DNA from 4 places in the Burkholderia glumae LMG 2196 genome. Region 4 is predicted to be linked to each of the others. Evidence: predicted binding sites of a transcription regulator. Region 4 holds the regulator's gene; each other region holds the start of a gene.
What was found. Region 4 encodes LexA, which represses DNA repair genes until DNA is damaged. Its sites were predicted from a motif close to ACTGTATNNNNATACAGT; they were not measured.
Positions count from the first base shown of each region.

Region 1: the regulator LexA is predicted to act here: its motif matches at 2,343-2,360, upstream of KS03_RS22630 (DUF2471 family protein).
Region 2: the regulator LexA is predicted to act here: its motif matches at 3,085-3,102, upstream of recA (recombinase RecA).
Region 3: the regulator LexA is predicted to act here: its motif matches at 2,010-2,027, upstream of KS03_RS08230 (VRR-NUC domain-containing protein).

Region 1 covers NZ_CP009435.1:2,230,317-2,235,651, reverse strand. The annotation lists gene KS03_RS22645 (HAD family hydrolase) at 102-785, shown strand; gene KS03_RS22640 (NUDIX hydrolase) at 893-1,261, shown strand; gene KS03_RS22635 (flavin reductase family protein) at 1,289-1,969, opposite strand; gene KS03_RS22630 (DUF2471 family protein) at 2,387-2,830, shown strand; gene KS03_RS22625 (NAD(P)/FAD-dependent oxidoreductase) at 3,312-4,436, opposite strand; gene KS03_RS22620 (Nramp family divalent metal transporter) at 4,608-5,335, opposite strand, start outside.
Region 2 covers NZ_CP009435.1:476,925-482,259, forward strand. The annotation lists gene sucC (ADP-forming succinate--CoA ligase subunit beta) at 1-28, opposite strand, end outside; gene recX (recombination regulator RecX) at 838-1,923, opposite strand; gene recA (recombinase RecA) at 1,923-3,005, opposite strand; gene KS03_RS14770 (response regulator transcription factor) at 3,204-3,962, shown strand; gene KS03_RS14775 (sensor histidine kinase) at 3,992-5,335, shown strand, end outside.
Region 3 covers NZ_CP009434.1:1,668,360-1,673,694, forward strand. The annotation lists gene cobF (precorrin-6A synthase (deacetylating)) at 38-811, shown strand; gene KS03_RS08225 (alpha/beta hydrolase) at 827-1,807, opposite strand; gene KS03_RS08230 (VRR-NUC domain-containing protein) at 2,042-3,751, shown strand; gene KS03_RS08235 (ATP-dependent DNA helicase) at 3,748-5,335, shown strand, end outside.
Region 4 covers NZ_CP009435.1:3,007,687-3,013,021, forward strand. The annotation lists gene cysW (sulfate ABC transporter permease subunit CysW) at 1-144, opposite strand, end outside; gene cysT (sulfate ABC transporter permease subunit CysT) at 141-1,040, opposite strand; gene KS03_RS25985 (sulfate ABC transporter substrate-binding protein) at 1,202-2,236, opposite strand; gene lexA (transcriptional repressor LexA) at 2,508-3,155, shown strand; gene KS03_RS25995 (hypothetical protein) at 3,242-3,574, shown strand; gene KS03_RS26000 (DUF2939 domain-containing protein) at 3,628-4,317, shown strand; gene KS03_RS26005 (universal stress protein) at 4,478-4,981, opposite strand; gene nodI (nodulation factor ABC transporter ATP-binding protein NodI) at 5,198-5,335, shown strand, end outside.

The DNA of each region.
Region 1 (5,335 bases), 780 kb from region 4:
CGGTCAGTGCCTCACGCCGCCGTCCAGCCGCTCATGCGCCGCCCCCCGGAACTCAGCGCGTCCGTTCGCCCCGTTCGTTCACAGATTCTCAGGAAGTCCCGATGAGCCGTCACCTCGCGCTGTTCGATCTCGACCACACCCTGCTGCCGCTCGACAGCGACCAGTCGTGGGCGCACTTCCTTGTGACGCTCGGCATCGACGGCGCCGCGCAGCACGTGGAATCGATCGACCGGCTCTACCGCGACTACGCGGCGGGCGTGCTCGACATGGACGGCTACCTGCGCCTGTCGCTCGCGCCGCTCGCGCGCCATTCGCGCGCGCAGCTCGACGCCTGGCACGCGCAATACATGACGGACGTGATCGAGCCGGCGATCCTGCCGGCCGCGCGCGAGCTGATCGCACGGCACGCGGAGGCGGGCGACCTCTGCTGCATCGTGACGGCCACCAACGCGTTCGTCACGGCACCGATCGGCCGCGCGCTCGGCTTCGAGCACCTGCTCGCGATCGAGCTCGGCACCGAGGGCGGCGACCCGGCCGCGCGCTACACGGGCCAGCCGATCGGCGTCGCGACGTTCCGCGAGGGCAAGATCACGCGCACCGAGCAATGGCTCGCCTCGCTCGGCCACCGGCTCGACGATTTCCCGCGCAGCTTCTTCTATAGCGATTCGATCAACGACCTGCCGCTGCTCGAGCGCGTGACCGATCCCGTCGCCACCAACCCCGACGCACGATTGCGCGCGCTGGCCGGCGAACGCGGCTGGCCCGTGATCGACCTGTTTGCCTGAGCCCCGCCTGGACGCCGACGCGCGACGCGGCGCTCGATTCGCCACCGAACCCGGCCTCGCCGGCCCAACCCGCCGGCCTTCGCCGCCCAGACCGATCACGGATACCGATGAAAGAACGCGCCACCATCCTGTGCCGCCGCGCCAACAAGATCCTGCTCGTGACGCGCCCGCGCTCGCGCTGGGCCCTGCCGGGCGGCACGATCCACCCGGGCGAGTCGCCGCTCGAGGCGGCCCGGCGCGAGCTGTACGAGGAAACCCGGCTCGACGGCATCGAGCTGCGCTATGCGTTTCAGTTCGGGGGCCTGACGAAGCGCCATCACGTATTCATCGCCGACGTGCCGCGCGGCCTCAAGGCGATCGCCAGCAACGAGATCACCGACTGCCGCTGGTTCGGCCGCACCCGCTTCGCGACGCTCGCGGTCAGCGTGCCGACCCGCAAGATCATCGAGCTGGTGCAGAAGATGCCGGCGCGCTAGGGCCGCCGGCCGGGCGGCCGGCGCGGCTCAGCGGCCGCCGAGATCGAACGCCTGCCCCATCCGCTCGGCCTCCTCGGGCGACTGCGGGCGCGCCAGCTCGAACATCGCCGCCGGCTCGATCACCGCGTAATCGCCGCGGCCGCCCGCGCGCAGCACCGGGCGCGCCTCGGCGGTGCGATACACGCCGTCGCGCAGCAGTTCGCGGCGGATGTGCACGGCCACCACCTCGCCCAGCACCAGCCAGGTGTCCAGCTCGCCGCCGCCGGCATCGGTGAGGCGCACGATCTGCGTCTTGCGGCATTCGAAGTGGGCGGGGCTGGCCGCCACGCGCGGTGCCCGCACGCGCCGCGATGGCGCCAGTTCGAGCCGCGCCACGGCCGCCTCGCTCTCGCCGCGCGGCAGCGGCGCGCAACTGATGTTCATCTGCTCGGCGAGCGCCCGCGTGGTCAGGTTCCAGACGAATTCGCCGGTCGCGTTGATGTTGGCCACGCTGTCCTTCCAGCCCAGGCTCGCGAAGCCGACGAGCGGCGGCTTGTAGTTGAAGCCGTTGAAGAAGCTGTAGGGGGCGAGATTCGGACGACCGTCGGCATCGACGCTGGAGATCCAGCCGATCGGGCGCGGTCCGACGATCGCGTTGAACGGATCGTGGGCGAGGCCGTGGCCGGCGGCCGGCTCGTAGTAGTGGTAGAGATCGTCGGGGGCGGACATGGAAGCTCCTGCAAGGCGATGAATCGACGCCGGCCGGCGGCGGCGCCCGGGCGCGCGCCGCCCGGCGGGCAACGTCCGCAACAGTACCGGAATCGCCGCCGGCCTGCAGACGCGCACCGCCGAAGCCGCCCGTCGATCGCGCCGCCTCGGTCGCACGCCGGGCGCGCGGCCGGCTGCTCCGGCAGCACGTGGTCGGCTTGCCGGTGGCGTGGGCGGGCGAGGATCCGCAGGCGCGCTCGAGCGTGGACGCGCGTATTCCGCTCGATCGGCAGGATCACGGGATCGGCCAGCGCGGTCGCAATCGCCGGCCGCGCGGCTCGCGGCGCGCCGTCGTTGAATTTCCCGCTCGCGACCGATTGCATGCCGCAAAAAGACTGTATATATTTACAGTACCCGATCACCCGACGAGGTCTTCCGATGACGACGATGACGACGATGTCCGAACCGAGCCCGACCGGCCAAGCCGGCGCACGCCCCGACGCCGACTGGATGGTCGACGATTACGAACTCGAGCAGATGGCCGCCGACCGCGCGCGCCATCGCGCCCAGCAGGACCTGCAACAGGTGCTGGTCGCGCTCGCGCGGCGGGCGTTCGGCCCGCGCCGCGGCAGCCCGTTCGGCGAGCTGCGCGGCCCGAGCTGGGGCATGCTGCTGGCGATCGAGGCGCGCGCGTTCGGCGACCCCGGCCTGCGCGCGCGCCACGATCCCGCCGTGCTCGCCACGCTGCCGCGGCTGGCCGGCCGCCGCGGCATCGAGGACGAACTCGATGCCGAGGCGAACCTGCGGGCCGACGACGACGACCTGCCGCTCGTGATCGGCGTGGCCGCCGCGCTGCTCGGCGCGCACGACAGCGAACTCTGAGCGGCCGGCGGCCCGCGCCGGGCCAAGTGCCGGTCCGCTGATCGACGGCCGTCGCCTGCCGGCGATGCCGTCCAGCCCCGGCATCGCCGGCCCATCGTGCCATGCCGGCTATGTGCGCACGATGGTTTGCCGCCGCGAGCGCGGCGAGGAGCGGAGCCTTGCCCGAGATGTCGAGCCAGTGCCGGCGGCGCCGCGGCGACGGCTGCGGAAAACATCGGGAAACCGGGAAATCGACATGCCGCACACAATCGGCCAGGCAGGCCGTCGAGCCGCGGCGCATCCGGCCGCGCCGGCAGCTCGCGATACCGCACGGCGCCGCGGCCGCCGCCGGGCTCGATCGCAGGGTCGAACCGGCCGCCGCACGGCGCGTCGAAGCCGCGGCCGCGGCTCACCTCGTCGCGCCCGCGCTCAACGCCCCTCGATCCTCGCCGTCTCGTGACGCGTCGTCATGCCTTGGCGGCGGTCGATGCGGTGTTGACGGTCACTGCGTAGCGTCGTCGAGCGCCGCGATCACCTGCTCGGCGATCGCGAGCGAGGCCGTCAGCCCCGGCGACTCGATGCCGTACAGGTTGACGAGGCCGGCCACGCCGTGCGCGCGCGCCGACTGGATCACGAAGTCGTCGCCGCCGCCGGGCGGGTGCGCCAGCTTCGGCCGCACGCCGGCGTAGGCCGGCTGCAATGCCTCGTCGGGCAGCTCCGGCCAGTAGCTGCGGATCGCATCGTAGAAGCGCGCGGCGCGGGCCGGATCGACGCGGAAGTCGATCTCGTCGATCCATTCGACGTCGGGGCCGAAGCGCGCCTGATTGGCCAGATCGAGCGTCAGATGGACACCGAGCCCGCCCGGCTCCGGCACCGGATAGATGAGCCGCGAGAACGGCGCGCGGCCCGCCAGCGAATAGTAGTTGCCCTTCGCGTAGCGCGCGCGCGGCACCGACTCGGGCGGCAGGCCGCGCAGCCCGCCGGCCACCGTCTGGGCGTAGAGCCCGGCCGCGTTCACCACGCGCCGCGCGCGCAGCGTCATCGGCTCGGCGCCGCCCACCTCGAGCTCGATCGCGGGGCCGCCGTCGTGCAGCACCTGGCCGCCGATCACGGGCGAACGATAGGCGATCACGGCGCCGGCGCGCTCGGCGTCGCCGAGCAGCGCGAGCATCAGCGCGTGGCTGTCGACGATGCCGGTGGACGGCGATTCGAGCGCCGCCACGCAGCGCAGGGCCGGTTCGAGCGCGCGCGCCTGGTCGCCGCTCAGGCGCCGCAGGTCGGTCACGCCGTTGGCGCGCGCGGCCGCCTCGAGCTCGGCGAGCGTGCCGCGCTGCGCGTCCTCGGCGGCCACGATCAGCTTGCCGCTGCGCCGGTACGGCACCTGGTGCTCCTCGCAGAATGCATAGAGCCGCTCGCGCCCCTCGACGCAGAGCCGCGCCTTCAGCGAACCGGCCGAATAGTAAATGCCGGCATGGATCACCTCGCTGTTGCGCGAGCTCGTGCCGGTGCCGATCATCGATTCCGACTCGACGATCACCGTCTCCCAGCCGCGCCGCGCACTGGCGCGCGCGGCCGCCAGGCCGACCACTCCCGCGCCGATCACGACGCAATCGACCATCTCCGTCATCTTCTCAGGCTCCTTTCTTGGAATCGCCGGCGCGCCCGGCGCCGCATGGCGCGGGCCGGCACGCGGCGGCGCAGCCCCGCAGCATACCGCAGCGCCTGGCAGGCTTCGGGGCGGCCTCGCGGCCGGCCAGCCGGGCCAGCCGGGCCGGGCGAGCGGACAAGGCGCGTCGGCTCAGCCGATCACGCCGGTGATCAGCAGCAGGTTGGTGCCGCCGATCACGGCGAACAGCAGCCACGCGAACAGCCGCGTGGGCCGGCCGATCGCGTTGCCGCGCATCAGCCGCTCGTCGCTGACCGAGCGGATCAGCGGCCACATCGCGAACGGCAGTTGCAGGCTCAGCAGCACCTGGCTCCACACCAGCAGCTTGCCCACCGCGCCGTCGCCGAGCACCAGCACCCCGATCAGCGCCGGCACCAGCGCCAGCGCGCGCGTGATCAGTCGGCGCTGGTAGCAGGGAATCTTCACCTGCAGGAAGCCGTCCATGATCACCTGCCCGGCGATCGTGCCGGTCAGCGTCGAGCTCTGCCCCGAGGCCAGCAGCGCAATGCCGAACAGCAGCGCGGCACCGCCGCCCACCAGCGGCGTGATCAGCTGGTAGGCCTGCTCGATGTCGGTCACGCCGGTATGGCCGGCCGCATGGAACGCGGCGCCGGCCAGGATCAGGATCGCCGCGTTCACGCCCATCGCGATCAGCAGCGACACCCAGGTGTCGACGCGCACCATCGCCAGCGTGTCGCGGATCGGCCCGCCCGCGCCGCCCACCACGCGGCGCGTCTGCACCACCGACGAATGCAGGTAGAGGTTGTGCGGCATGATGGTCGCCCCGACGATGCCGAGCGCCAGCACGATCGCGTCCTTGCGGTCGTGGCCCGGATCGCCGGGCACCAGGCCCGCGGCCA
Region 2 (5,335 bases), 1.1 Mb from region 4:
CGTGAATCTTCATGCGTGATTCCTTCAGTCTGAGAGTTGGATGAAAAGTCGATTGAATGTCGCTTCTTTCTACTGATGTTTCCGATCATTCGTGCGCGCCGCCCGCGCGGCAGACGCGCGTGGCGGCTCGCGCCGAGCCATGTCGGAGAGAACGGCCGGCCCCCCGGGCGCCGCGCTGGCCCGCGCCGCCGTGCCCGGTTCCGTCTGCTCGTCGCGCGGCGGCTGCCCGGCCACGCCGGACGCGCCCGAGCCGCACCGGCGCGGCCGGCGAAGCGGTGCGCGATGCGACGGGAGAAAACGGGGGAAACGTGAACGCTGGAAAGTGAGCGGCGCGGACTGGGCAGGCGGGATGGGCGGCTTCGCGGCGACCGGAATGTCTTGTCCGGGCGGACGACGCGGCGGCGTCGACGACCTGGGATTCGCGATCGGAGCGGGGGCTGAGCCCGAGTTCATGGTTCGGCTGTCCACTCGGTCGCGTGCGTCGTGCCGGTGGCGCCGCGCGATGCGGGCCGGCCGGCGCAGCGACGACGCTGCCACGCACGCCGCCGCGCGGGTCGGTTTCCGCCGCGGCCGCGCAATGGCGCGGCTGGCGTGACACGGGCTCGAATGACGGCATGCGAAAGGTTGAGGCCGAATAGGAAAACCGGCGGATTTTAGCATACCGGGTGTTTGTCGCGCCGCCACGGAATATCCGGTGTGACCCGCATTGGCAAAGCGAATGCAGTGCAACATGACGGGTCGGAACCCGGGGCCGGCGCGGCGGACACGGCACGGCGCACGGCCGACCGGCGCCTGCGTGCATGCGGACCAAGGCGGGCCGACCACGGTACGGTGCCGCTAGAATTCGCCGAACTCGTCGTCGCCGACCTTCAGCAGCTTCACGATCGTGGCACTGGAAAACCCGCGCGAGGCGAGGAAACGCGCCTGCTTCGCACGTTCGGCCGGAGTGGCGGGCAGGCTGCCGAACTTCTTGCGCCACACGGCCTGCGCGCGGCTGAACTCGGTTTCCCGCAATTGCTCGCCCACCGACTCGACGAGCGCGCCGTCCACCGCATGACGCCTCAGCTCGCCGAGAATGCGCGCCGTGCCGAGCCGCGACGCGCGGCGATGCACGAGGCTCTCGGTGAAGCGCGCGTCGGACAGCCAGCCCTCGTGCTCGAGCGCGTCGAGCAGCGCCTCGGGCGCATCGCCTTCCCCGACATGGGGCGCCAGCTTGCGCGCGAGTTCCGAACGGCTGTATTCGCGGCGCGACAGGTAATCGAGCGCACGCCCTTTCAGCGAACGCGCCGGGCGTGCCCGCGCGGGGCGCAGCGTTTCGTCGGCTTCGCGGGATTCGGCGGATGGGGATGCCTGCGCGGCACCGATGCCGCCATCCGGGCGCGACTCGCGGTGCTCGAACGGCCCCGCTGCGCGGCGGCCGCGGCGGGCCTGCTCGCTGGTGCGGGAATAGTGGTCGCCGCCCGCGCTCTCGAAGTGGCGGCCGCTGGACGAACGCGGTACGGCCGGCGCGACCGGCCGCGCCGCGCCGTCGTGAGCGGACATCGGCGAACTCGCCGCGCCGCGCACGGTGCGGGTGCGGATGCCGCGCGCCACGTCATGAGCCTCGAACGACTCGTCGGAATCGAAGGCGCCAGTGGCGCGGTCCGCCGCAGCGGTCGAACCCGCCGGCGCAGCGCAATCCGTCGTATCCGGCCCGCCGCGCCGTCGCGCGGGCGCGCCGGCAGCGGCCGCCTCGCCCGGCGCTGCGCCCGCAAACGACACGAGGGCATCGTCCGATGCCCTCGTTGCGCAGCGGCCCGCGGGCCGCCCGTCGCGCGAAACCGGCGCCGCCGTGGATCGATCGTCCGGCCCGCCATCGGCCGCGCGATCCTCGCGCGGCGACGTGGGCGACGATGCGTCCGAGCGGCCGCGGCCTCGACGCATCACTCTTCTTCGTCCAGCACCTCGTCGGCCTCGGAGCCGCCGCCGATCACGTCCTGCGGCATCGCCGCCACGCCGAGCGATTCGCGGATGCGGTTCTCGATCTCGCGGGCGATATCGGGATTCTCGCGCAGGAATTCACGCGCGTTGTCCTTGCCCTGGCCGATCTTCTCGCCGTTGTAGCTGTACCAGGCGCCGGCCTTGTCGACGATCTTGGCCTGCACGCCGAGATCGATGATCTCGCCCTGGCGCGAGATGCCCTCGCCGTAGAGGATGTCGAAGATCGACTCGCGGAACGGCGGCGAGACCTTGTTCTTGACGACCTTCACGCGCGTTTCGTTGCCGATCACCTCGTCGTTCTTCTTGATCGAGCCGATCCGGCGGATGTCGAGGCGCACCGACGCGTAGAACTTCAGCGCGTTGCCGCCCGTGGTGGTTTCCGGGTTGCCGAACATCACGCCGATCTTCATGCGGATCTGGTTGATGAAGATGACGAGGCAGTTGGTGCGCTTGATCGTACCGGTGAGCTTGCGCAGCGCCTGCGACATCAGGCGGGCCTGCAGGCCCGGCAGCGAATCGCCCATCTCGCCTTCGATTTCGGCCTTCGGCACCAGCGCCGCGACCGAGTCGATCACGATCATGTCGATCGAGCCCGAGCGCACCAGCGCGTCGGTGATTTCGAGCGCCTGCTCGCCCGTGTCCGGCTGCGAGATCAGCAACTCCGGCACGTTCACGCCGAGCTTCGCCGCGTACTGCACGTCGAGCGCGTGTTCCGCGTCGATGAACGCCGCGGTGCCGCCGAGCTTCTGCATCTCGGCGATCACCTGCAGCGTGAGAGTGGTCTTACCCGACGATTCCGGACCGTAGATCTCGACCACGCGGCCGCGCGGCAGGCCGCCGACGCCGAGCGCGATGTCGAGGCCGAGCGAGCCGGTGGAGACCACCTGGATGTCTTCCTTGGCCTCGGCATCGCCGAGCTTCATGATCGAGCCCTTGCCGAACTGCTTCTCGATCTGCGCAAGCGCGGCGGCCAGCGCCTTGCTCTTTTCCGCGGTCAGCCCGGCGCCTTTCTTGCTATCTTCCATGAATCGTCCTTTGCTATGATGAGCAGCGTCTGATTGGGGCGCACCGGGCAGACAAGCCGTTAGGTGCACGAATGCAGACACTGTATAAAAAAACAGTGGTTTGTGCAAGCCCGATTTGCGGGTTTCGCACGTCCGATCCACTCCGGAGACACCGCGCCCGCGCCACCTCGCCGTGCCGCCGGCCCACGGCCACGCACCATGCGAATCCTGATTGCCGAAGACGACAGCATACTCGCGGACGGCTTGACCCGATCACTCCGCCAGTCGGGCTATGCCGTCGACCACGTGTGCAGCGGCGTCGACGCCGACACCGCGCTGTCGATGCAGACCTTCGACCTGCTGATCCTCGACCTCGGCCTGCCGAAGATGCCCGGCCTGGACGTGCTGCGGCGCCTGCGCGCGCGCAATTCGGTGCTGCCGGTGCTGATCCTGACCGCCGCCGACAGCGTCGACGAGCGCGTGAAGGGGCTCGATCTCGGCGCCGACGACTACATGGCCAAGCCGTTCGCGCTCAACGAACTCGAGGCGCGCGTGCGCGCGCTGACGCGGCGCGGCGCCGGGGGCGGCCCGACCGTGATCCGCCACGGCTCGCTGAGCTTCGACCAGGTCGGCCGGCTGGCCTATGCCAACGAGCGCGTGCTCGACCTCTCGGCGCGCGAGCTCGGGCTGCTGGAAGTGCTGCTGCAGCGCGTGGGCCGGCTCGTCTCGAAGGAGCAGCTCGTCGACCACCTCTGTGAATGGGGCGAGGAAGTCAGCAACAATGCGATCGAGGTGTACGTCCACCGGCTACGCAAGAAGATCGAGCCGAGCGGCGCCCGTATCGCGACCGTGCGGGGCCTCGGCTACTGCCTCGAAAAGGCCGCGCCGGCCGCCGATCCGGCCTCGACCGGCGCCCCGGCGGGATCGGTCGGGGCAGCCGGGGCGGTCGACCCCGCGGCGACGCCGTCGCTGCGCTGACGGGCGCCCGCGCCGCGCGCGCCACGGCCATGAGCCCGCCGCTTCGCGCCGCTCGGCGCCCCGCCGACCTGCGCGACGCCGAACGCGACGCGCGCTACGAGGATCCGTTCGCGCCGCCCGACGACGCCGACGCCGGCGAGGCCACGCGAGCGCGCTCGCTGTTCGGCGAGATCCTCGACTGGATGCTCGCGCCGCTGCTGCTGCTCTGGCCGATGAGCATCGCCGTCACCTATCTGGTGGCCAAGACGATCGCCAACGGCCCGTTCGACCGCGCGCTCGAGACCGACGCCTACGTGCTCGCCCGCCAGATCACGCCCGTCAACGGCGCGGCCGAGCTGGTGCTGCCGCGCGCGACGCTCGACCTGCTGCGCGCCGACAACGTCGACAGCCTCTACTTCCAGGTGCTCGGCGCGCGCGGCGAGCTGGTGGCGGGCGAGGCCGACCTGCCGCTGCCGCGCGACGACGACCGCCCGCCGCCCGGCGTCGTGGTGTTCCGCGACGACCTGCTGCGCGGCAACGAGATCCGCGTGGCCTACACCACCGTCGCGCTGCCCGGCGTGCGCGGCGCGCAGCCCGTGCTGGTGCAGGTGGGCGAGACGCTCGACAAGCGCAACGCGCTCGCCAACGACATCATCAAGGGCGTGATCCTGCCGCAATTCGTGATCCTGCCGCTGGCCATCGTGCTGGTCTGGTTCGGGCTCTCGCGCGGGCTCGCGCCGCTCACCGCCCTGCAGGCGCAGATCCGCGAGCGGCGCCCCGACGACCTTTCCCCCGTCGATGCGCAGCGCGCGCCGCCCGAGATCGAGCCGCTCGTCACCTCGTTCAACGACCTGCTCGCGCGCCTGGAGCAGAACATCGCACTGCAGAAGCGCTTCATCGCCGACGCGGCGCATCAGATGAAGACACCGCTCGCCGGCCTGCGCACCCAGGCCGAACTCGCGCTGCGGCACGACGTATCGGCCGAGGTAGCGCGCTCGCTCGAGCAGATCGCGACGAGCTCGAGCCAGGCCGCCCGGCTCGTCACGCAGCTGCTCGCGCTCGCGCGGGCCGAGAACCGCGCGAGCGGCCTGACCTTCGAGCCCGTGGATCCGGCCGCACTTGCGCGCGTGACGGTGCGCGACTGGATGCAGGCCGCGTTCGCGCGGCACATGGATCTCGGCTACGAAGGGCCGGATGCCGACGGCGAACCGGCCGGCGCCGCACCACTCGTGATCGACGGCAACCCGGTGATGCTGCGCGAGATGCTCGGCAACCTGATCGACAACGCGATCCGCTACACGCCCGAGGGCGGCCGCATCACGGTACGGGTGCGCGCCGGCTCCCGCGCGCCCGGCGGCGACGTGCCGCCGGACCATGTCCATCTCGAGGTCGAG
Region 3 (5,335 bases), on a different replicon from region 4:
ACTCCGCAGCTTCGTCGTCCGCGATAGGGAGCAACTCGTGAAACGCATTCTCGTGATCGGCATCGGTGCCGGCAATCCCGACTACCTGACCGTGCAGGCCATCAAGGCGCTGAATCGCGCCGACGTGTTCTTCGTGATGGACAAGGGCGCGGCCAAGAGCAAGCTGATCGCGCTGCGCCGCGAGATCGTCGAGCGCTACGCCACCGAGCGCCCCTACCGCATGGTCGAGGCCACCAGCCCCGAGCGCGGCCCCGACGGCGCCAGCTACGTGGGCGCGGTCGAGACGCTCAACCGCGACAAGCAGGCCGTGTTCGAGCGGCTGATCGCCGAGGAACTGCGCGACGGCGAATGCGGCGCGTTCCTGGTGTGGGGCGATCCCGCGCTCTACGACAGCACGCTGCGCATCCTCGACGCGATCCTCGCCGACGGCCGGCTTCGCTTCGACTACGAGGTGATCCCGGGCATCAGCAGCGTGCAGGCGCTCGCCGCGCGGCATCGCGTGCCGCTCAACGCGATCGGCCGCGCGTTCGAGGTCACCAACGGCCGCGGGCTCGCCGAGGCCGGTTTCCCGCCGCGGGCGGACAGCGTGGTGGTGATGCTCGACGCGCAGAACGCGTTCACGCGCCTGGACGGCGAGGCCCTCGAGATCTTCTGGGGCGCCTACGTCGGCACGCCCGACGAGATCCTCGTGTCCGGCCCGCTGGGCGAGGTGCGCGACGAGATCGTGCGGGTCCGCGCCGAGGCGCGCGAGCGGCACGGCTGGATCATGGATACCTATCTGCTCAGGAAGCGCGCGCGCAGCGGCGAGTGAGCCGCCGCCCGGCCCTCAAGCGAACCAGCGGTTGGTGCGCGCCCAGCGCGCGAACAGCTTCGGCCACGAGGCCGGCTCGCTGTCCGGCACGCCGAGCGACCAGCCGTGCCCGCCCGACTGGTAGACGTGCAGCGCGGCCGGCACGCGCGCGCTGCGCAGCGCGGCGTGCGCGAGCAGCACGTTGTCCACCGGCACGATCGGATCGTCGAGCGCCTGCGCGAGGAACGTGCGCGGCGCGTTGGCGTCGATCCGCAGCACCGGCGAGAGCGCCTCGGCGGCGCCCGCCGGCGGCGCCTCGCCGAGCAGGTGGCGGTGCGAGCGGGTGTGCTCGAACGGCGGCAACAGCGTGAGCACCGGATAGATCAGCGCGGCCAGGTTCGGGCGCGCCGAGAGCCGGTCGGCGCCGTCGGTCTCGGGATAGCGCCGCGCGTTCGGATCGAACGCGGTCATGCCGGCCAGGTGGCCGCCCGCCGAGAAGCCCATGATCGCGATGCGCGCCGGATCGATGCCGTCGCGCTGCGCGCGCGCGCGGATCACGCGCATCGCGCGCTGGCCGTCCTGCAGCGGCGCGCCGCGCTGCCAGCCCTGCTCGGGCAGGCGGTAGACGAGCTCGTAGGCGGTCACGCCGAGCGAGGCCAGCCAGCGGCAGACCGGGCCGCTTTCATGGGCCAGCTCCACGCATTCGTAGCCGCCGCCCGCGATCACCAACGCGGCCGCGCCGTTCGGCGCGACCGGCCGGTACACGTGCAGGCGCGGCGCGACCACGCCGGTCACGGCGCCGCGCCGGATCACGCGCTCGCCGTCGAGGTTCATGTCGGGCAGCGGATCGGGCGGCAGCTCGCGCCACAGCCGGATCGCCTCGTCGGGCAGCAGGCGCGGCGGCGCGGCCGTGGCCGGCTCCTTCGGCGGCTGCTGGGCGCGCGCGGCGGCCGGCAGCAGCGCGCCCAGCGTGCCGCCCACGGCGGCGCCGATCAGGTTGCGGCGGGTGTCATCCATATCTGGGAGGGGGCATGAAGCCATCACGTCAGGCTTGCATTTAACCGCATCGAGGCACTTCGGGTTGTGACGTAATGTATAAATCCGGGGCCGGAACCATGGCGCCGAGCCGCCCGCCGGCCTGACGGCCCTGCGCCACGCCGGCAGCGGCAGCGGCGGGTTTCGCTTGCGGTCCCCCGCGCTCCATGCGCTATCATTCACCCCTGTACAAACGTACAGGCTTCGACAATTCCCGTGCCGCCCGCCGTTCCCGCCCCCCACGCCTTCTATTACCTCGACAACTTCGAGCGCGCGCTCGCCTGGATCGCCGAGCGTTACGACGATCTGCTCGACACGGCCGAGCAGGCCTTCCTGCGCGGGTTCGCCGGCCTGCCGCGCGCCTCGCGCGCGCTGCTGGTGCGCATGCTGATGCGCAGCGGGCCGTGGTTCCGGCGCAGCAAGCTCGTCTACCACGAGATCGGCGACGCCGCCGCGGCCGCCGCGCCGCTGGTGGCGCTCGGCTGGGTCGACGCGGCGCCGGCGCTGGCGCTCGACGCCGTATTCGCGCTGGCCACCCGCCCGGAGCTGGCGCGGCGCTTCGCGGCGCCGAAGGGCGCGCGCAAGGCCGACTGGCTCGACGCGCTGCGCGCCGAGGCCGGGCCTGCGCTCGAACAGCCGTTCGAGGCCTGGCTGCCGGCCACCGGCGACAGCGTGTTCGAGGTCCGCATCGGCGCGCTGTGCGACCGGCTGCGGCTGATGTTCTTCGGCAACCTGCATCAGGACTGGTCGGAGTTCGTGCTGGCCGAGCTGGGCGTGCTCCAGTACGAGCGCGTGGCCTTCGAGCCGTCCTCGCGCGCGTTCCAGCAGCGTGCCGACCTGGACGCGTACCTGGCGCTGTTCGCCTGCCGCGAGGCGCTGGCCGCCTGGCCCGGGGACGCGCCGCTCGACGCGCTGACGGCCGAGGTGGCCGCCGTGGCCTGCGCGCAGGGCTGGCTGGAGACGCGCCGCGCCAAGCTGCTGCACGGCATCGGCACGGCCTGCGAGCGGCGCGCCGACTGGCCCGGCGCGCTCGCCGCCTATGCGGCGAGCGGCTGGCCCGGCAGCCGGCACCGCCGCATCCGCGTGCTGGAGCGCGCCGGGCGCGACGCCGAGGCGCTCGCGCTGGCCGAGGCGGCCGCCGCGCAGCCGGAGAGCGAGGCGGAGCGTCAGCGCGTCGCGCGCCTGCTGCCGCGCCTGCTCAGGCGCGCCGGCCGGCCCGTCAGGCGGGCCGCGGGCGCCGCGCCGGTGGCGCGCGAGACGCTGGTGCTGGCGGCGCCGCGCGTGCCGGATTCGGTCGAGACGGCGGTGGCCCTGCACCTGTCGGGCGACGGCGCGATCGTCTACTACGTCGAGAACACGCTGATCAATTCGCTGTTCGGCCTGCTGTGCTGGGACGCCGTGTTCGCGGCCGTGCCCGGCGCGTTCTTCCATCCGTTCCAGCGCGGCCCGGCCGACCTGCATGCGCCCGACTTCCGGGCGCGCCGCGCGGCGCGTTTCGAGGCCTGCCTCGCGCAGCTCGATTCGGGGGCCTGGCGCGACACGGTGCTGCGCCGCTACGCGCAGAAGGCGGGCATCCAGTCGCCGTTCGTGTTCTGGGGCGCGCTCGACGATGCGCTGCTCGCGCTGGCGCTCGACTGCATCGATCCCGCGCACCTGCGGCGCTGCTTCGAGCGCCTGCTCGACGATCCGCGCGACAACCGCTCGGGGCTGCCGGACCTGATCCGCTTCTGGCCGGCCGAGCGCCGCTACGAGCTGATCGAGGTGAAAGGGCCGGGCGACCGCCTGCAGGACAACCAGATCCGCTGGCTCGACTACTGCGTCGGGCACGGCATGCCGGTGCGCGTGATCGACGTGGCGTGGGCGCCGCCGGCCGCGCAGGCCGGCACGCCGCGCGAGGCGGCCGCGATGGCGGAGCCGGGCGCATGAACTACACCGTGGCGGTGCGCGCCATGTGCGAGTTCACCGCGAAGCGCGGCGACCTCGACCTGCGCTTCACGCCCGCGCCGTCGGCGCAGGAGGGCATCGTCGGCCACGGCATCGTCACCTCGCGGCGCGACGACGGCTACGAGCGCGAGATCGCGCTGGCCGGCGAGCACGGCAATGTGACGGTGCGGGGCCGCGCCGACGGCTACGATCCGGCGCTCAACCGCATCGAGGAAATCAAGACCTACCGCGGCGACCTGAACCGCATGCCCGCCAACCATCGCGCGCTGCACTGGGCGCAGGCGCGCGTGTACGGGCACCTGCTCTGCAAGCTGCGCGACCTCGCCAGCCTGACGGTGGCGATCGTCTATTTCGACGTCGATTCGCAGCAGGAATCGGTGCTGACCGAGACGCACAGCGCCGCATCGCTGCGCGACTGGTTCGAATCGCAATGCGAGCGCTTCGCCGCGTTCGCGGCCAGCGAGACCGCGCACCGCGCGGCGCGCGACGCGGCGCTGCGCGTGCTGCCGTTTCCGCACGGCACGTTCCGCAGCGGGCAGCGCAGGCTGGCCGCCGACGTCTATCGCGCCGCGCGCGACGGCCGCGCGCTGCTCGCGCAGGCGCCGACCGGGATCGGCAAGACCGTCGGCACGCTGTTTCCGATGCTGCGCGCCTGCGGCGACGGCCATCTCGACCGCGTGCTGTTCCTGACCGCGAAGACGCCGGGCCGTGCGCTCGCGCTCGAGGCGCTCGACCTGCTGCGCCGCGCGCACCAGGCCGCGGCGCCGGCGGCCGGCGCCGAGCCCGCCGCCGGCGCCGCCGTGCTGCCCCTGCGCACGCTCGAACTGGTCGCGCGCGACAAGGCCTGCGAGCATCCGGACCGCGCCTGTCACGGCGAATCGTGCCCGCTCGCGCGCGGCTTCTACGACCGGCTCGACGCCGCGCGCGGTGCCGCGCTGGCGCGCCTGACGCTCGACCGGGCCACGGTGCGCGAGACCGCGCTCGCGCACCAGGTCTGCCCGTACTATCTCGCGCAGGAGCTGGCGCGCTGGGCCGACGTGATCGTCGGCGACTACAACTACTATTACGACGGCAGCGCGCTGCTGCATTCGCTCGCGGTGCAGAACCAGTGGCGGATCGGCGTGCTCGTCGACGAGGCGCACAACCTGCTCGACCGCGCGCGCGGCATGTACAGCGCGACGCTCGACCAGTTCGTGCTGGCCGACGCGAAGCGGCGCGCCTCGCCCGCGCTCGCCGCGCCGCTGGAGCGGCTCAACCGCGAATGGAACGCGCTGAACCGCGCGCTGGAGCAGGACTACGTGGTGCAGGCCACGGTGCCGCCGGCGCTGCTGCTGGCCGCGCAGCGCTTCATCGGCCGCGTCAGCGAGCTGCTGGCCGAGCTGCCGCTGTCGATCGAGCCGCAGGTGCTGCAGTTCGCGTTCGACGCGATGCATTTCGTGAACCTGGCCGAGCAGTTCGACACGCACTCGATCTTCGACATCACGCGCGTGGCGGGCGAGGCGGCGCGCGTGCGCGGCTCGCGCGGCGGGCGCGCGAAATCGGTGCTGTGCGTGCGCAACGTGATTC
Region 4 (5,335 bases):
GAAGCCGGCCAGGAACAGCAGCGCGAGGCCGGTCAGCGCCCAGCGCACCAGCCGCGATTCGGTGACGGGATCGCGCCGGCGCGCGGCCTTCGCACGCGGCGCGGCGCCGGCGGGCAGCACGGCTGAGGTGGATTCGCGGCTCATTGCGCACCTCCGGCGGCGGCCGCCGCAGTGCCGGCCACGGCCGGCACCGGAGCGCTCGCGCTGCGGCCGGTGCGGCGCTGCAGCCACCATTGCAGCGTATTGATGAGCAGCAGCATCAGGAACGAGACCACCAGCATCACCACCGCGATCGCGGTGGCGCCCGCGTAGTCGTACTGCTCGAGCTTGGTGATGATCAAGAGCGAGGTGATCTCGGACTTCATCGGCACGTTTCCGGCGATGAAGATCACCGAGCCGTACTCGCCGAGCGCACGCGCGAACGCAAGCGCGAAGCCCGTCAACAGGGCCGGGAACACGGCCGGCAGCACCACCCGGCGGAACGTCAGCCAGCGCGAGGCGCCGAGGCAGGCGGCGGCCTCCTCCTGCTCGCGCTCGAATTCCTCGAGCACGGGCTGCACCGTGCGCACCACGAACGGCAGCCCGATGAAGGTCAGCGCCACCAGCACGCCGAGCGGCGTGAATGCGATCTTGATGCCCAGCGGCGCGAGATAGCGGCCGAGCCAGCCGTTGGAGGCGTAGACGGCCGCCAGCGAAATGCCCGCGACCGAGGTCGGCAGCGCGAACGGCAGGTCGACGATCGCGTCGACGACGCGCTGGAACGGGAACCGGTAGCGCACCAGCACCCAGGCCACCAGGAAGCCGAACACGGCGTTGATCAGCGCGCCGCCGAACGCCGCAAGGAAGGTGAGCCGGTACGAGGCGAGCACGCGCGCGGAAGTCGTCGCGGCGACGAACTGGTCCCAGGTCAGCGTCGCGGTCTTCAGAAAGGTGGAGGCGAGCGGTATCAGCACCACGAGGCTCAGATAGGCCACCGTGATGCCGAGCGTCACGCCGAAGCCGGGCAGCGCGCTCGGCTTGCGGAAGGTGTACGTCGTCATGCGAATGCGCTTCCTAGGTTGACATGGGAGGCGCGGCCGCGCCGAAGGTGCCGGCCGGCCGCGCGTCAATTCGAGTCCATCGTTGTATCGGGCCGCGCGTGCGCTCGCTCGCGCCGCGCGGCCTCGGTTTGCTGCCCTGCCGCGGGTACTGCGTGCCGCGCTTATTGCGGCTGGTAGATCGAGTCGAACACGCCGCCGTCGGCGAAGTGCGTCTTCTGCGCGTTGGCCCAGCCGCCGAAGGTGTCGTCGACGGTGTAGAGCTTGAGCTTCGGGAACTGCTTCGTCAGTTCGGCCGGCACGTCCTTCGAGCGCGGGCGATAGAAATTGCGCGCCGCGATTTCCTGGCCCTGCTTGCTGTAGAGGAAGTTCAGATAGGCTTCGGCCAGCTTGCGGTCGCCCTTCCTGTCCACCACCTTGTCGACCACCGCGACGGGCGGCTCGGCCAGGATGCTGACGGAGGGCACGACGATCTGGAACTTGTCAGGGCCGAACTCCTTCAGCGACAGGAACGCCTCGTTTTCCCAGGCGATCAGCACGTCGCCGATGCCGCGCTGCACGAAGCTGGTGGTCGCGCCGCGCGCGCCCGAATCGAGCACGCCCGCGTTCTTGTAGAGCTTGGCCACGAAGTCCTTCGCGCTCTGCGCGTTGCCGCCCGGCCGGTGCAGCGCGTAGGCCCAGGCCGCGAGGTAGTTCCAGCGCGCGCCGCCCGAGGTTTTCGGGTTCGGCGTGACGATCGACACGCCCGGCTTGATCAGGTCGTCCCAATCCTTGATGCCCTTCGGGTTGCCCTTGCGCACCAGGAACACGATGGTGGAGGTGTAAGGCGAGGCGTTGTCGGGCAGGCGCTTCTGCCAGTCCTTGGCGACGAGGCCCTTGTTGGCCAGCGCGTCGATGTCGTAGGCGAGCGCGAGCGTCACCACGTCGGCCTGCAGGCCGTCGAGCACCGAGCGCGCCTGCGCGCCGGAGCCGCCGTGCGACTGCTTGAAGTTGACGGTCTCGCCCGTCTTGGCCTTCCATTCCTTGCCGAACGCCTGGTTGACGTCCTGATACAGCTCGCGGGTCGGATCATACGAGACGTTCAGCAACGTCGTGTCCGCGAGTGCGTGCGTGACGCCGCCGAGCGCCGCCGTGCCTACCGCCAGCGTGGCGATCAGACGGCGGACCCCGCCCGCCAGCCCCATGTTGCCCTTGACCATCCCGTGATCTCCCGAGGTGCGTGGATCGTTTTTTGCAATGCCGGGCCAGTCTAGCGAAGGGCTTACATCATTAAAAATAATCGTTCCGAATTCTTTTATATGAAAAAGTGGTAAGGACCGTCCGACGGACGGTTGCGGCATCGAAACCGCCGTTTCGACGTCGCTCGATCGCGGCAGAATCGACGCGATAGCGCCGAACCTGAAGTAACGCTTGAATTTCCCCGACTACTGTATAAAAATACAGATCACTGTCTATCCATACAGTCCGACCATGACCAAACTCACCGCACGCCAGCAGCAAGTGTTCGACCTGGTTCGCCGCGCGATCGAGCGCTCCGGCTTCCCGCCGACCCGCGCCGAGATTGCGGCCGAACTCGGCTTCAGTTCGCCGAACGCGGCCGAGGAGCACTTGCGCGCCCTTGCCCGCAAGGGCGTGATCGAGCTGGCCGCCGGCGCCTCGCGCGGCATTCGCCTGCTCGGTCTCGACGAGGCGCCGCACCAGCTCACGCTGCCGCATGCGGCGCTGATGCAACTGTCGCTGCCGCTCGTCGGGCGTGTCGCGGCAGGTAGCCCGATCCTCGCGCAGGAACACATCTCGCAGCACTACGCTTGCGACCCGGCCCTCTTCACGAGCAAACCCGACTACCTGCTGAAGGTACGCGGGCTGTCGATGCGCGACGCCGGCATCCTCGACGGCGATCTGCTCGCCGTGCAGAAGCGCAGCGAAGCCAAGGACGGCCAGATCATCGTCGCGCGGCTCGGCGACGACGTCACCGTCAAGCGCCTGAAGCGCCATTCCACCGGCATCGAGCTGATCGCCGAAAACCCCGACTACGAAAACATCTTCGTGAAGGCCGGCAGCGCGGAATTCGCGCTCGAAGGCATCGCCGTCGGGCTGATCCGCTCCGGGGAACTGTAATACCGGGGCCGGCTGCCGGTCGCTTCGTCCGCTGCCGGCTTGAATCTGCTCAGCACGTTCGTCCCTCCATCCGATCTGGAGAACACATGGAACGCTTCACCCGCCTGTTGCCCTTCCGTCAATTCGGCCGCCTGCGCCATCTGCGGGGCCGCACGCCCTGCGCACCGCTGGCCGGCGAACCCGCCGAAACCGGCGCCCTGCCGCTGGCCATCGAGCCGGCCGCGGCGGCCGCGCTGCCGTCGGCGCTGCCGGCCTTCGCGCGCGTCTCGCTGAATGCCGGGCTTAATCATGCCGAGCCGGCACGCCGTGCGCCGGTGCGCGTCTACCACGGGCAATCGCGCGTGATCATGGTGGGAACGATCGATGCAGTGTGTCGCATGATCGATCGTTGTATCGCCGAGGAGCGCTCGGCGGCCTGATGGTCTGATACGCTCTCCAGGTTCCGAGACCGTCTTTCGAGACAGGAGGCCTGGTGTCCGTTTCCCCGTCGTCCGATTCATCGTCCGATTCGTCGTCCGTTCCGCCCCCGCGCCGCAGGCGGCTCGGCTGGCTGCTTGCCGTGGTTGCCGTCGCACTGCTCGCGGTGATCCTGTATGCGGCCGCGTCGCCCTATCTCGCCTTGCGCGGGTTGAAGCAGGCAGTCGATGCGCGCGATGCGCAGGCGATCAGCCGCTATGTCGACTACCCGGCCCTGCGCATCAGCCTGAAACAGCAGTTGACCGATGAACTGATGCGTCGCATCGACCTGCAGCGGCACGACAATCCGCTCGCGATGCTCGGCGCGATGGTCGGCTCGGCCTTGATCGGCCCGCTCGTCGATGCCTACGCGACGCCCGAGGGCGTCGCCGCGCTGCTCAGCGGCCTGCCGCCGAACGGCGATCCGCGCCAGCAGCCGCCGGCGCTCGATCGGCCCGCGCCGCCGGCTGCCCCACCCGCCCCGGCATCCGGCGCGCTGGCCGCGCCCCCCGCCACGGCCAGCGCGCCGCCGCCCGGCAGCGCTGCGGTGCCGCCTGCGGCGCCGCAATCGAGCGCCGCCTACCATGGCATCAACGAGTTCGTCGCCGTTTATCAGCGCAACGCCGGCGGCACGCGCTACGCCGCGATCTTCCGGCGCAGCGGCCTGTTCGGCTGGAAGCTCAGCGCGATCGATCTGCAGCCCTGACGCATCCGCGCCGCCAGGAGCGAAAGCGGCCGGCGACAGGGGCGAAAGCCGCCGCCGGCGGGCACGGAATTCGCGCCGCGCCGGCTCGCCTGCCAAGCAAGGGGGCCGGTCCGGCCGATCGATCGTGCCGATCGTGCCGATCGTCCCGCCCGGCCGGCGCTCAGGCCTGGGAGGCCGCCGCGAGCGCGGCTTCCTTTTCCTTCGCCAGCTCCTCGCGCTGCTCGTCGGACGACGCGCAGGCCACCAGGATGCTGCACGAAACGCGGTCGAGCAGTTGCGTGTTGCCGGCGCCCATCCACCAGCGCGAGAGCCCGCTGCGACAGCGGTGGCCGACGACGACCAGATCGGCGCCAAGCTCCTTCGCGAGATTCGCGATCTCGTCGATCGGATAACCGAACGCGAAATGGCCCTGCGCCTGGACGCCGCGCGCGGTCAGCCAGTCGACGCCCTCCTGCAGGATCGCGCGCGCCGTCTCCTCGAAACGCCCGCAGGCAACGTCGGTCAGCAGCCCGGCGCTCTGCGCGATGCTCGAGCGCATGTCCACCACCGACAGCAGATGGGTCTCGGCCTTCAGTTCGAGCGCGAGGTCGGCACCGCAGCGCAGCGCCTTGCGGCCCTCGAGCGTGCCGTCGTAGCAGAGCAGGATTTTCTGATAACTGGCCATGATCGCCTCCGTTGCGAGATCGGTCGTCGCTCCATGATCGTGCGCCGCAATTCGGGATGCAAGGGCTGGAAAACACCCAGGCCCTTGCCGGGCAGGCGTGCCGCGTCACGGTGCACGCTTGCACGATGGCGCGGCAGGTGCGGGCGGTTATCGGGCCCGATGCACTAGAATGGCGGCTTCGTGAGCCCTTCCGCCCCTTTCGCCCCGCGCACCGTCATGTCCGTCGCTCCGATCGAATTCCTCGATGTCAAAAAAAGCTTCGGCGCGCGGCTCGTCGTCGATCATCTGTCGTTTCGCGTGCAGCGCGGCGAATGCTTCGGGCTGCTCGGCCCGAACGGCGCCGGCAAGACCACC